Regions from separate parts of the Mesorhizobium sp. M0910 genome, predicted to be linked through region 1. Evidence: riboswitches for the same ligand, from Rfam matches in the RefSeq annotation. Region 1 holds a riboswitch; each other region holds the start of a gene.

Region 1 (3,204 bases):
CATCGCCGGTGTGTGCCCGACGCCATCTTGTGGACGAGGTTGGCCGCCTGCACCCGGTTGTATTCCGGCTTGCGGTCCGCCTGGGCGGTCCGCCGCGATGGCTATCTCCATGTCAATCGGCGCCGAATTTTGACTGCCCGCTGCTTTTGATGAATTTGGCGAGGTCCCGCGCATAATCACTCTTGGTCTTCTCCTTGAGGCCCTGTGTCGCGAACTTGTGGTCCAGCAGGGCAAACAGGTCCAAGTCCCCTTCCGCCTGTGGCGCTGGCTTGCCCTCACCGCCCTCGGTTTCCCAATTGGGGACCGCTTCTGCGCGCTGCACCGTGGCGATTGTCCGCCCAAGACGCATCACAAGATCGAACGCCAAACCGTGCGCGTGCACGACGATTTGCCGCTCAGGCCTCATTTGGACAGGACTTGAGCTGGCCCGGTGGTTTGAGCCGGGTTACCTTGAGCCGGTGGGCTGCGAACAAGCAGTTCGAGACATTGGCCTCGATCACTTCGCAACACGCCGCTGCGCCTGGCCTCGGTGTGCTCCCCCCGAAATCGTTGTGTCATATCACCGAGGGCATCACGGCCAACAGCTTCCACATGGGCAACAGCCTCGCCATTGAGCCGAATATGGTCGCGAGCAGATCACCAACGAAGCGGTCGGAACCTCGGAGCCGAAGTTCGACGCCGAGGTGGTTCGCATGATGCGCTAAGCAGCACCACGGCGCTTGCCGGTATGTTTGCTGCCGGCAGCCGACGAACTCCTATCCTCCTGGACAAGGGCGCCGTGCGTCATTGCTTTGATTTACCGGCCGCTCAAGGCTTCCACAGTTTTCGCTTTCGAGGCGACCTTTGGAACATGCCAACGGAAATGTAACATAACGACATAAACATTTCTTTATGCGGCGTTGACAAAGAAGCGAACTGCTGTAATTGTCTCCCGCGTCGTGGTTCTCCGTACGGCGCTGCCGCAGCGGAGCTAAGAGGGAAGCCGGTGCGATGCCGGCGCTGCCCCCGCAACTGTTAGCGGCGAGCCAACCCCACTCATGTCACTGAGGCGAATAGCCTTGGGAAGACGGGTAGAGGCTATGACCCCGCGAGCCAGGAGACCTGCCACGGCGAATTACGTCCACGGGCGGGGTGTCTCGGTGGCCGCTGCAGCCTGGCGTTCGTGCCGGCCTGCTAGCGCCTTCCTTGTCACCGACGCCCCAACCATCGGGGTCTGGCATGACTGTCTCTCAGCAAATTCCTGTAGCAACGCTCGGCGTGCCCCGTTTCGGTCGTCGGCGAGAACTGAAATTCGCGCTTGAAAGCTACTGGTCCGGAAAATCGTCCGCTGCCGACCTTCTCACGACCGCGAAGGCGCTCCGTGCCGCTAGCTGGGAGGAGCAGCACGATCGCGGCGTGTCGAAAATCCCGTCGAACGACTTCTCGCTCTACGACCATGTGCTCGACACCGCAGCCATGGTCGGCGCCGTTCCATCCCGTTACGGCTGGAATAGCGGCGAGGTTCCACTTGACATCTACTTCGCAATGGCGCGGGGCAACCAAGGTCAGACGGAGGATTGTCGACACGCTGGTCACCAGCAGGCGGCTCATCGGTCTGATGTAACCGCGATGGAAATGACCAAGTGGTTTGACACCAACTATCACTACATTGTGCCGGAACTCAACGATGATCAGACGTTCGCCCTCTCGTCGACGAAACCGGTCGATTACTTCATCGAGGCTAAAGCTCTCGGCGTTCACACACGCCCAGTCATCCTTGGACCGATCACCTTCCTCAAGCTGGCGAAATCGCCTGCCGAAGGATTCGATCCCATCGCGCTCCTGCCGCGGCTGCTGCCCGTCTACGAGCAACTCCTGCAGAGGCTGAAGCTGTCTGGAGCCGACTGGGTGCAGATCGATGAGCCAGCGCTTGTCCTCGATCTGAACCCGAACGAACGAGCTGCGTTCGAATTCGCCTATGGCCAGCTGTCGAAAGCCGCGCCCGAGCTGAAGATCATGCTGGCTACCTATTTCGGGCCGCTGGGAGACAATCTCGAAACCGCGGTTTCTCTGCCCCTGGCCGGGCTGCATATTGATCTCGTGCGCGCTCCCGAGCAGCTGGAAACGGTGGGTCGGCTCGCACCGAAGGATCTGGTGCTCTCGCTTGGCTTGATCGATGGCCGCAACGTCTGGCGTGCGAACCTGCCCGCCATTCTCGACCGCATCAAACCGATCGTCGCCGGCTGGCCCTTGGACCGCGTCGAGATCGCGCCTTCTTGCTCGATGCTGCATGTGCCGATCGACCTGCGCATGGAGACGGAACTCGACGCGGACATCAGGTCGTGGCTCGCCTTCGCGGCCCAGAAGACCGACGAGTTGGTGTTGCTTGCCCGGGCCCTGTCCCAAGGCAGGGATGCGGTGGCAGGCGCGTTGAAAGCGTCTGCCGAGGCTGCCGCCACTCGCGTGACATCCACGAAGATCCATGACCCGCTGGTTGAGGGGCGGATCGCCAGCATTGACGACAGCATGAAGCGACGAGAGAGCGCTTTTGCCGAGCGCTCCAGAGTCCAGGCCGGCACGCTCGGGCTGCCGCCGTTCCCGACGACGACCATCGGGTCCTTCCCGCAGACGCCGCAGGTACGCAGGGCGCGGGCCGCTCATGCGAAGGACCAGCTGAGCTATGTCGACTACGAGACCTTCCTGAAGAAGGAGATCGAGGCTGCAATTCGCTGGCAGGAAGAGATCGGGCTGGACGTGCTGGTGCACGGTGAGTTCGAACGAAACGACATGGTACAGCATTTCGGCGAGCAGCTGTCCGGCTTCGCCTTCACCCAGCATGCCTGGGTGCAGAGCTATGGGTCGCGTTACGTGCGCCCCCCCATCATCTTCGGCGACGTATCGAGGCCCAATCCGATGACGCTGCGCTGGTGGCAGTTCGCCCAGTCGCTTACGGAAAACCCTGTGAAGGGAATGCTCACAGGCCCAGTGACCATTCTCAACTGGTCATTTGTTCGCGACGACGTACCCCGCTCCGAAGCATGCCGCCAGATCGCGCTCGCCATCCGCGACGAAGTGACGGATCTCGAATGGTCCGGCGCAAGGATGATCCAGATCGATGAGGCCGCGTTTCGCGAAGGATTGCCACTGCGCCAGTCTGATTGGAACGACTATCTCGACTGGGCTGTCGAATGCTTCCGGATCGCTTCAACGGGTGTAAAGGACGCG
Region 2 (3,204 bases), on a different contig from region 1:
CATTGGTCTCGCTGTCTTGGTTCAGCCCCGGCAAGACGACTATCACGGTTGCCACCGTCAAAAGAAGCAGGGCCTTGCTTTGCGTTGGTGACGGCGGCATCAGGGCTGCTTTAGGCCAGAGCCGGAAAGCCTTTGGCCGGCTTCGCTTTTTGCCGTGAAGGCGTCGGTTTCATGTTACGCGGCCAGGAATCGCCGCGGCAGATTTGTGCTCCAACCCTGCTTCGGGCGATTCGGCTTCGGGGAACACAATGGCTACCCATGTGCGCCATCCGATCTGGCTTGCGGCCTTGCGGCCGGCGGATGCCCGCACCTTCGCCTCGCTCTATGCGGTCGAATCCTTCGCGCGCGCCACCGTGTCCAGCGTCATCCCGATCCAGGCCTATGAGATACTGCACAACGAGCAGATTGTTTCGATCCTCTACACGATCGTGGCGATGCTCGGCCTGTCGGCGACGCTGTTCATGCCGATGCTGATCGCCCGCTTTGCCCGGCGCTGGGTCTATACCGCCGGCGCCTGCCTGCTGGCCGCCGGCTCGCTGTTCTTCGTCACCCATACGCTGGCTGGCCAGGTGGTCGGCATGCTCTGCCGCATCGTCGGCGCCGGCGCGCTGGCGATCACGCTCAACCTTTACATCATGGACCATATCCGCAAGACCGATTTCATGCAGGCCGAGTCGCTGCGCATGGCGTGGTCGATGCTTGCCTGGACCACCGGGCCGACCCTCGGAATTTACCTCTACACGCGTTTCGGCATCTATGCCGCGCATGGCGCGGTGGCCGTCTTCGCCATGGCTTTACTGGCGCTGTTCTGGACTTACCGGCTTGGCGATAACCCGTCGATCCGCCCCGGCAAGACGCGGCCGGTCAATCCGCTGGCCAATATCGGCCGCTTCGTCGCGCAGCCAAGGCTGAGGCTGGCCTGGCTGATCGCTTTCGGCCGCTCCTGCTTCTGGACGACGTTCTTCGTCTATGGGCCGCTGTTCATGGTGATCACCGGCGAGGGCAAGCTCGCCGGCGGCCTCTTGGTTTCGGCCGGCAATGCGCTTTTGTTCATGGCCATCTTCTGGGGCAGGGCAGGAAAGCGTTTCGGCGGCCGGCGCACCATGACGTTCGCCTATTTCGCGATGTCGGCAACGCTGCTGGCGGCCGGCGCCGTCGGCGAGGCCGCACCGCTCATCACCGGCGCCTTGCTGCTTTGCGGTGCCTTCTTCACCATCGCGCTCGATGCGCTGGGCTCGACCGCCTTCATGCGCTCGGTGCGCTCGTATGAGCGGGCACAGATGGCGGCGGTCTACCGCACCTATCTCGACTTTTCCGAGCTGACGCCGCCGCTGGTCTATTCCGTGGTGCTGGCGTTCTTCGGCCTGGGCGCGGTTTTCGCGACACTCGGCCTGCTGGCGGCGATCTGCGGCTTCGTCACCTGGCGCTATCTGCCCAAATCGCTTTGATGTTCGAGCGCCGCATGGCGCTCGAACACCCAATTGTGGAAGCGGTGCAGTGCCGCATCGAACGCAGGCCGTTCTGTTTGACCGCGCAGATCGCGACGTCTGCGGCGCCAGTTCTCCGGTTTGGCGAGGCGGCGCATTCGCCACACGATCCGGCGGAATTTGGTTTGCCGGGCGCGGCGATTCTGCCTATAGTCGCTGATGTCGTCGGTTCCGTTTGGAACCAAGAGGGAATGCGGTGCGGGCGAAATTGTTTGCCCAATGCCGTGGCTGCCCCCGCAACTGTGTGCGGTAGTCCTCTCCATATGCCACTGAAGGTTCGCCTTCGGGAAGGTGGGGAAGGGTGCTGATCCGCGAGCCAGGAGACCTGCCGGCGACAGGAAACTGACTTCTATGCCCTCGGGTGGAGGGCGAAAGGACAAGACATGAATACCGCTTCCGTTTCGCTCGGCGCTTCCGCCTCCTCGCAGTCGCGTCTCATGCAGCTGGCGCTTGCTGCATTCCTCGGCATTTTCGTCATGGGCTTTGTCGGCTTCTCGCATATCGATGCGGTCCATAATGCCGCGCATGACTATCGCCACTCGATGGGCTTTCCCTGCCACTGACAAGGGGCTGACATCATGACACTGTTTCGCAACGTCGTGTTCATCGCGGCGATCGCAGGGCTTGTGGCCGGCGTCGTTCTCGCCTGCATGCAGGCCTACGCCACCGTGCCGCTCATCCTGAAAGCGGAAGTCTACGAACAGGCCGGCGGCGGCCATGACCATGCCGCGGCACCTGCGGCACCGGCCGAAAACGCAGCGGGCACGATGGCTATGAGCAGCGCCGCGCCGGCACCGGCTGAAGCAATGGCTCCGGCTGAAGACGAAGGCTGGGCGCCGGCCGACGGCTTCGAGCGCTTTGGCTTCAGCGTCGTTGCCAATATCGTCACCGGCATTGGCTTCGCACTGGTCCTGGTCGCGGTTTCGGAATTCGCCGGCGGCATCGGCAATTGGCGCCAGGGCCTGTTCTGGGGGCTTGCCGGCTTTGCCGTGTTCACGCTGGCGCCCGGCCTCGGCCTGGCGCCGGAACTGCCGGCGATGCCGGCGGCCGACCTTGTCCAACGCCAGATCTGGTGGTGGGCAACAGTGGTGGCGACAGCGGCCGGTCTCGGCCTTATCGCCTTCCGCAGATCGCTGCCGCTGGCGATCCTTGCCGTGGCGTTGATCGTTGCGCCGCATATTGTCGGCGCGCCGCAGCCCGACAGTTTCGAGACGGCGATCCCGGAAGGCCTGCATCATCAGTTCGTGGTGGCGGTGACGCTGACCAATCTGGTGTTCTGGCTGGTGCTCGGTATGGTCGTCGGGCTGGTGCGCGGACGCTTCACCGGCGCGGCAACCAGCCTGCGCGACAGCTTTGCCTGACCGCGCTGCCGGGGCGCTGACCCTGGTCATCGGCGGTGCGCGCTCCGGCAAGAGCGCGCATGCCGAGAGGCTGGTGAGCGCCTGTCCGGCGCCGTGGAGCTATATCGCCACAGCGCAAGCCTATGACGAGGAGATGCGTCAGCGCATCGCGCTGCACCGCTCGCGGCGAGGCGATGGCTGGACGACCATCGAGGCGCCGCTCGACCTTGCCGGCGCGATCGAGGCACTGCCCGACGGCCAGCCGGTGCTGATCGACTGCCTGACGCTGTGGCTGACCAACCATATGCTGGCCGACCATGATGTCGAGGCCGAATGCCAAAGGCTGGCCGATGTGCTGTCGCGGCCGCGTGGCCCGT
Region 3 (3,204 bases), on a different contig from region 1:
ATTTCGCGCGATAACGGCGAGCTGGTCGCAGCCATAGCGCCACCACTCGTAGCCGCCGAGAATGCGGACCAGAATGACCTTGGCGTGGCGGGCGACGCTCTCGGTCCAGAGGTCGACGGACATCGGATGGCGCAGGTCGCGCAAGGCGGCGAGCCGCATCGAGGGCAGGCGGTCCGCATCCGCCTTCCACGCCGCCGCCAGCCCGGCCAGGTCGCTGTCGGTGAAGGACAGGGCCACGACATCCGCAGGCGTTTGCCTGAGATCGACAGGCTCGGCGAGATCGTCGAGCGAGGCGGATGTGGTGGTGAGGATGTGCATCGCGGCTTGTACCTGGGGTCAGCCGGCGAGGATACGCTCTATCGCCGGGCGGTTCAGCCCTTTCAGACCGATGACGACAAGGCGCGAGCGGCGATCGTCTTCAGCGGTCCAGGCCCGGTCGTAATAATGGTTGACGCGCGGGCCGACGGCCTGCAGCAGGAGCCGCATCGGCTTGCCGCCAACCTCGACGAAGCCCTTGACGCGCAACACGTTTTCTTCCTCCGCCGCCGTGGCGACGCGTTGTGCGAGCTCGTCCGGGTTGGACACGGACGCGATGTCGATGACGAACGAGTCAAAATCGTCATGTTCGTGGTCGAGCTCGTCGTCGTGATGGGTCTTGCGGTTCTCGATGTCGTCCTCGACGGCGAGGCCGAGGCCGAGCAGCACCGACGGATCGACCTTGCCTTGCGAAGTCGGCACGATCTTCACCGCCCGCGCAACATGCTTGCCGATGACGGCATTGGCACGGGCCGAGCCGGCTGCGTCCATCAGGTCGCTCTTCGACAGGATGATCAGGTCGGCGCAAGCGAGCTGGTCCTCGAATACTTCCTCGACCGGATCGTCGTGTTCGAGCGTCTCGTCCTGCGCGCGCTGCGCCTGCAGGGCGTCCATGTCGTTGGCGACGCGGCCATCCGCCAGCGCCGGTCCGTCGACGACGGCGATAACGCCATCGACGGTCACCCGGCTCTTGACCGACGGCCACTGGAAGGCCTGGACCAGCGGCTTGGGCAGGGCCAGCCCGGACGTCTCGATCAGGATATGGTCGACCCTCGGCATCAGCGACAGGATCTGGTCGAGCGCCGGGACAAAATCGTCGGCGACGGTGCAGCAGATGCAGCCATTGGCCAGCTCGACGATGTTTTCCTCGGGGCAGGTGTCGATGCCGCAGCCCTTCAGGATCTCGCCGTCGATGCCGATGTCGCCGAACTCGTTGACGATGATGGCCAGCCGCTTGCCTTTGGCGTTTTCGAGCAAATGGCGGATCAATGTCGTCTTGCCGGCGCCGAGAAATCCGGTAACGACGGTGCAGGGGACGCGCGAAAGGGGGGCAGCGGTCATATCAAGTCCTTCAAAAGGTCGAGGGGAGGGATGCGGGCAACCAGACCGCGCTTCAGGCAATCGGGACGGCCGCGCCACGGAATGAGCCCATCCGTCGAGGTGGCGAACAGCTTTGCGCCGGTCACGAGATCGGCGCCGCTGGTCGCGGTCAGGTCGCCGAAGACGTAACTCCAGCAGCCGTCGCGCAGCATGGCGGCGCTGAGCCGGCGCTTGCAATTGCCGAGGCATTCGACGGTGCGGATTTTGATGTTTTCGCCGGAAGCGGCGCGGCGCGTGTCGTCGGCGAGCAGTTCGCCGGCGCGGGGATGAGCGTCCGAACCGGTCTCGTCACGGCAGGAAGAGCAGACGATGACGGTAACGCCGGCCGGGGAATCGTCAGGGCCGGACAATAAATCCGCTGTCTCAGCCGAAAAACTGCTGTCGCGTTCCAAATCAGGCTCCTTGCCCGGAAAACCCGCCAGGCGATCGGATTCTTATGTCCTAGACGGCAGGTCTCCTGGCTCGCGGGTCATCGCCTTGGTGCCGCCTTCCCGGGAATATCCCAGTGGTTTTCGGCCTTGGCTCGTCGCTTACAGTTGCGGGGACAGCCGCGGATTTGAAATCGAGATTTCGCACCGCATTCCCTCTTGGCCCCTGCCGTTGCGGGCAGGGGACCGTCTGGAACGGATTTAGGCTTGTGGAGGCAGTCGTGTCAACGCACGTCTATGACGCGGCGATATCTGCGAGCGGCCGGCCAAGGTCGCCGGCAGCCGTCACCTCGATGCGCTCAAGCCCGAGCCAGCCCTGCATCTGCTTCAATTCCTCGAAGAGTTCGGCAGCGGTTTGTGGCGGGGCGCCGGGCTCCGCATAGGCGGCATGGACGCGCAATACGCCGGCCGGACGGTCGGCCCTGAGGTCGACGCGCCCGACGATGCTGTCGCCGAGCAGGAACGGCAGCACATAATAGCCATACCGGCGCTTTTCGGCCGGCGTGTAGATCTCGATGCGGTAGTGGAAGTCGAACAATCGCTCGGTGCGCGACCGCTCGAAGACCACGGGATCGAACGGCGCAAGCAGGGCGCGCGCCTCGATCCGGCGCGGCAAACGGACGTTCTTGTGGAGATAGGCTGTTTTGCTCCAGCCGTCGACGCTCACCGGCAACAGCTCGCCAGCCTCGACCAGCTCCTCGATGCGGCCCTTGATATCGGCGGGCGAGAGGCGGAAATAGTCGCGCAGGTCGCCTGCCGTGGCGATGCCATGGGCGCGGGCGGAGATGCGCAGCAATTCGCGGTGAGCGTCCTCGGGAGCGGGCGTTGGCAGACTTAGTATCGTTGGCGGCAGCACGCGCTCCGGCAGATCGTAGAACCGCTCGAAGCCGCGGCGATGGGCGGTGGTGATGCGGCCGGCCCAGAACAGCCATTCGAAGGCGTGCTTGGCATGGCTCCAGCCCCACCAGCCGCCCGAACCCTTCTGGCCTTCGAAAGCCGACGCCGCGATCGGGCCTCGTTCGGCGACCTCGCGATAGATGTCTTCGATATAGGCGGCGTGCTCGCGGCCCCATTTGGCCAGTCCGCTGTACATTTCCTCGCCGCGCTCGGCCCGCTGCATGCGCCAGCGCATCAGCGGATAGGTCTCGACCGGCAGGAAGGAGGCTTCGTGCGCCCAATACTCAAAGACCATGCGCTTGCGCGTTATGGCGGCGTCGTCGAGCAGCGCCAGCTTGTAGGGGCCAAGCCGCGAATAGAGCGGCATGTAGTGGGCGCGCACCACGGCGCTGACGGAACCGATCTGCAGCAGGCCGGTACGGGCAAGCACGCGGGCCAGATGTCGGCGGTCGGGTGTACCGGC

What was found. A riboswitch is a leader RNA that binds a small molecule or an ion and turns the genes downstream of it on or off. The one in region 1 is predicted to bind cobalamin.
Region 2: it holds a riboswitch for cobalamin, as region 1 does, so the genes downstream of both, NKH78_RS12315 (CbtB domain-containing protein) here and metE (5-methyltetrahydropteroyltriglutamate--homocysteine S-methyltransferase) in region 1, are expected to answer to the same signal.
Region 3: it holds a riboswitch for cobalamin, as region 1 does, so the genes downstream of both, NKH78_RS12135 (DUF1636 family protein) here and metE (5-methyltetrahydropteroyltriglutamate--homocysteine S-methyltransferase) in region 1, are expected to answer to the same signal.

The regions. Positions count from the first base shown of each region.
Region 1 is NZ_JAMYNZ010000023.1:27,049-30,252, forward strand. Features, by position in the region: gene NKH78_RS30700 (hypothetical protein) at 113-367, opposite strand; cobalamin riboswitch at 923-1,123, shown strand; gene metE (5-methyltetrahydropteroyltriglutamate--homocysteine S-methyltransferase) at 1,219-3,204, shown strand, end outside.
Region 2 is NZ_JAMYNZ010000004.1:274,367-277,570, forward strand. Features, by position in the region: gene NKH78_RS12305 (heparan-alpha-glucosaminide N-acetyltransferase) at 1-3, opposite strand, end outside; gene NKH78_RS12310 (MFS transporter) at 249-1,448, shown strand; cobalamin riboswitch at 1,637-1,834, shown strand; gene NKH78_RS12315 (CbtB domain-containing protein) at 1,871-2,050, shown strand; gene NKH78_RS12320 (CbtA family protein) at 2,066-2,848, shown strand; gene cobU (bifunctional adenosylcobinamide kinase/adenosylcobinamide-phosphate guanylyltransferase) at 2,841-3,204, shown strand, end outside.
Region 3 is NZ_JAMYNZ010000004.1:238,370-241,573, forward strand. Features, by position in the region: gene NKH78_RS12125 (cobaltochelatase subunit CobN) at 1-318, opposite strand, end outside; gene cobW (cobalamin biosynthesis protein CobW) at 337-1,377, opposite strand; gene NKH78_RS12135 (DUF1636 family protein) at 1,374-1,808, opposite strand; cobalamin riboswitch at 1,847-2,050, opposite strand; gene NKH78_RS12140 (winged helix-turn-helix domain-containing protein) at 2,080-3,204, opposite strand, start outside.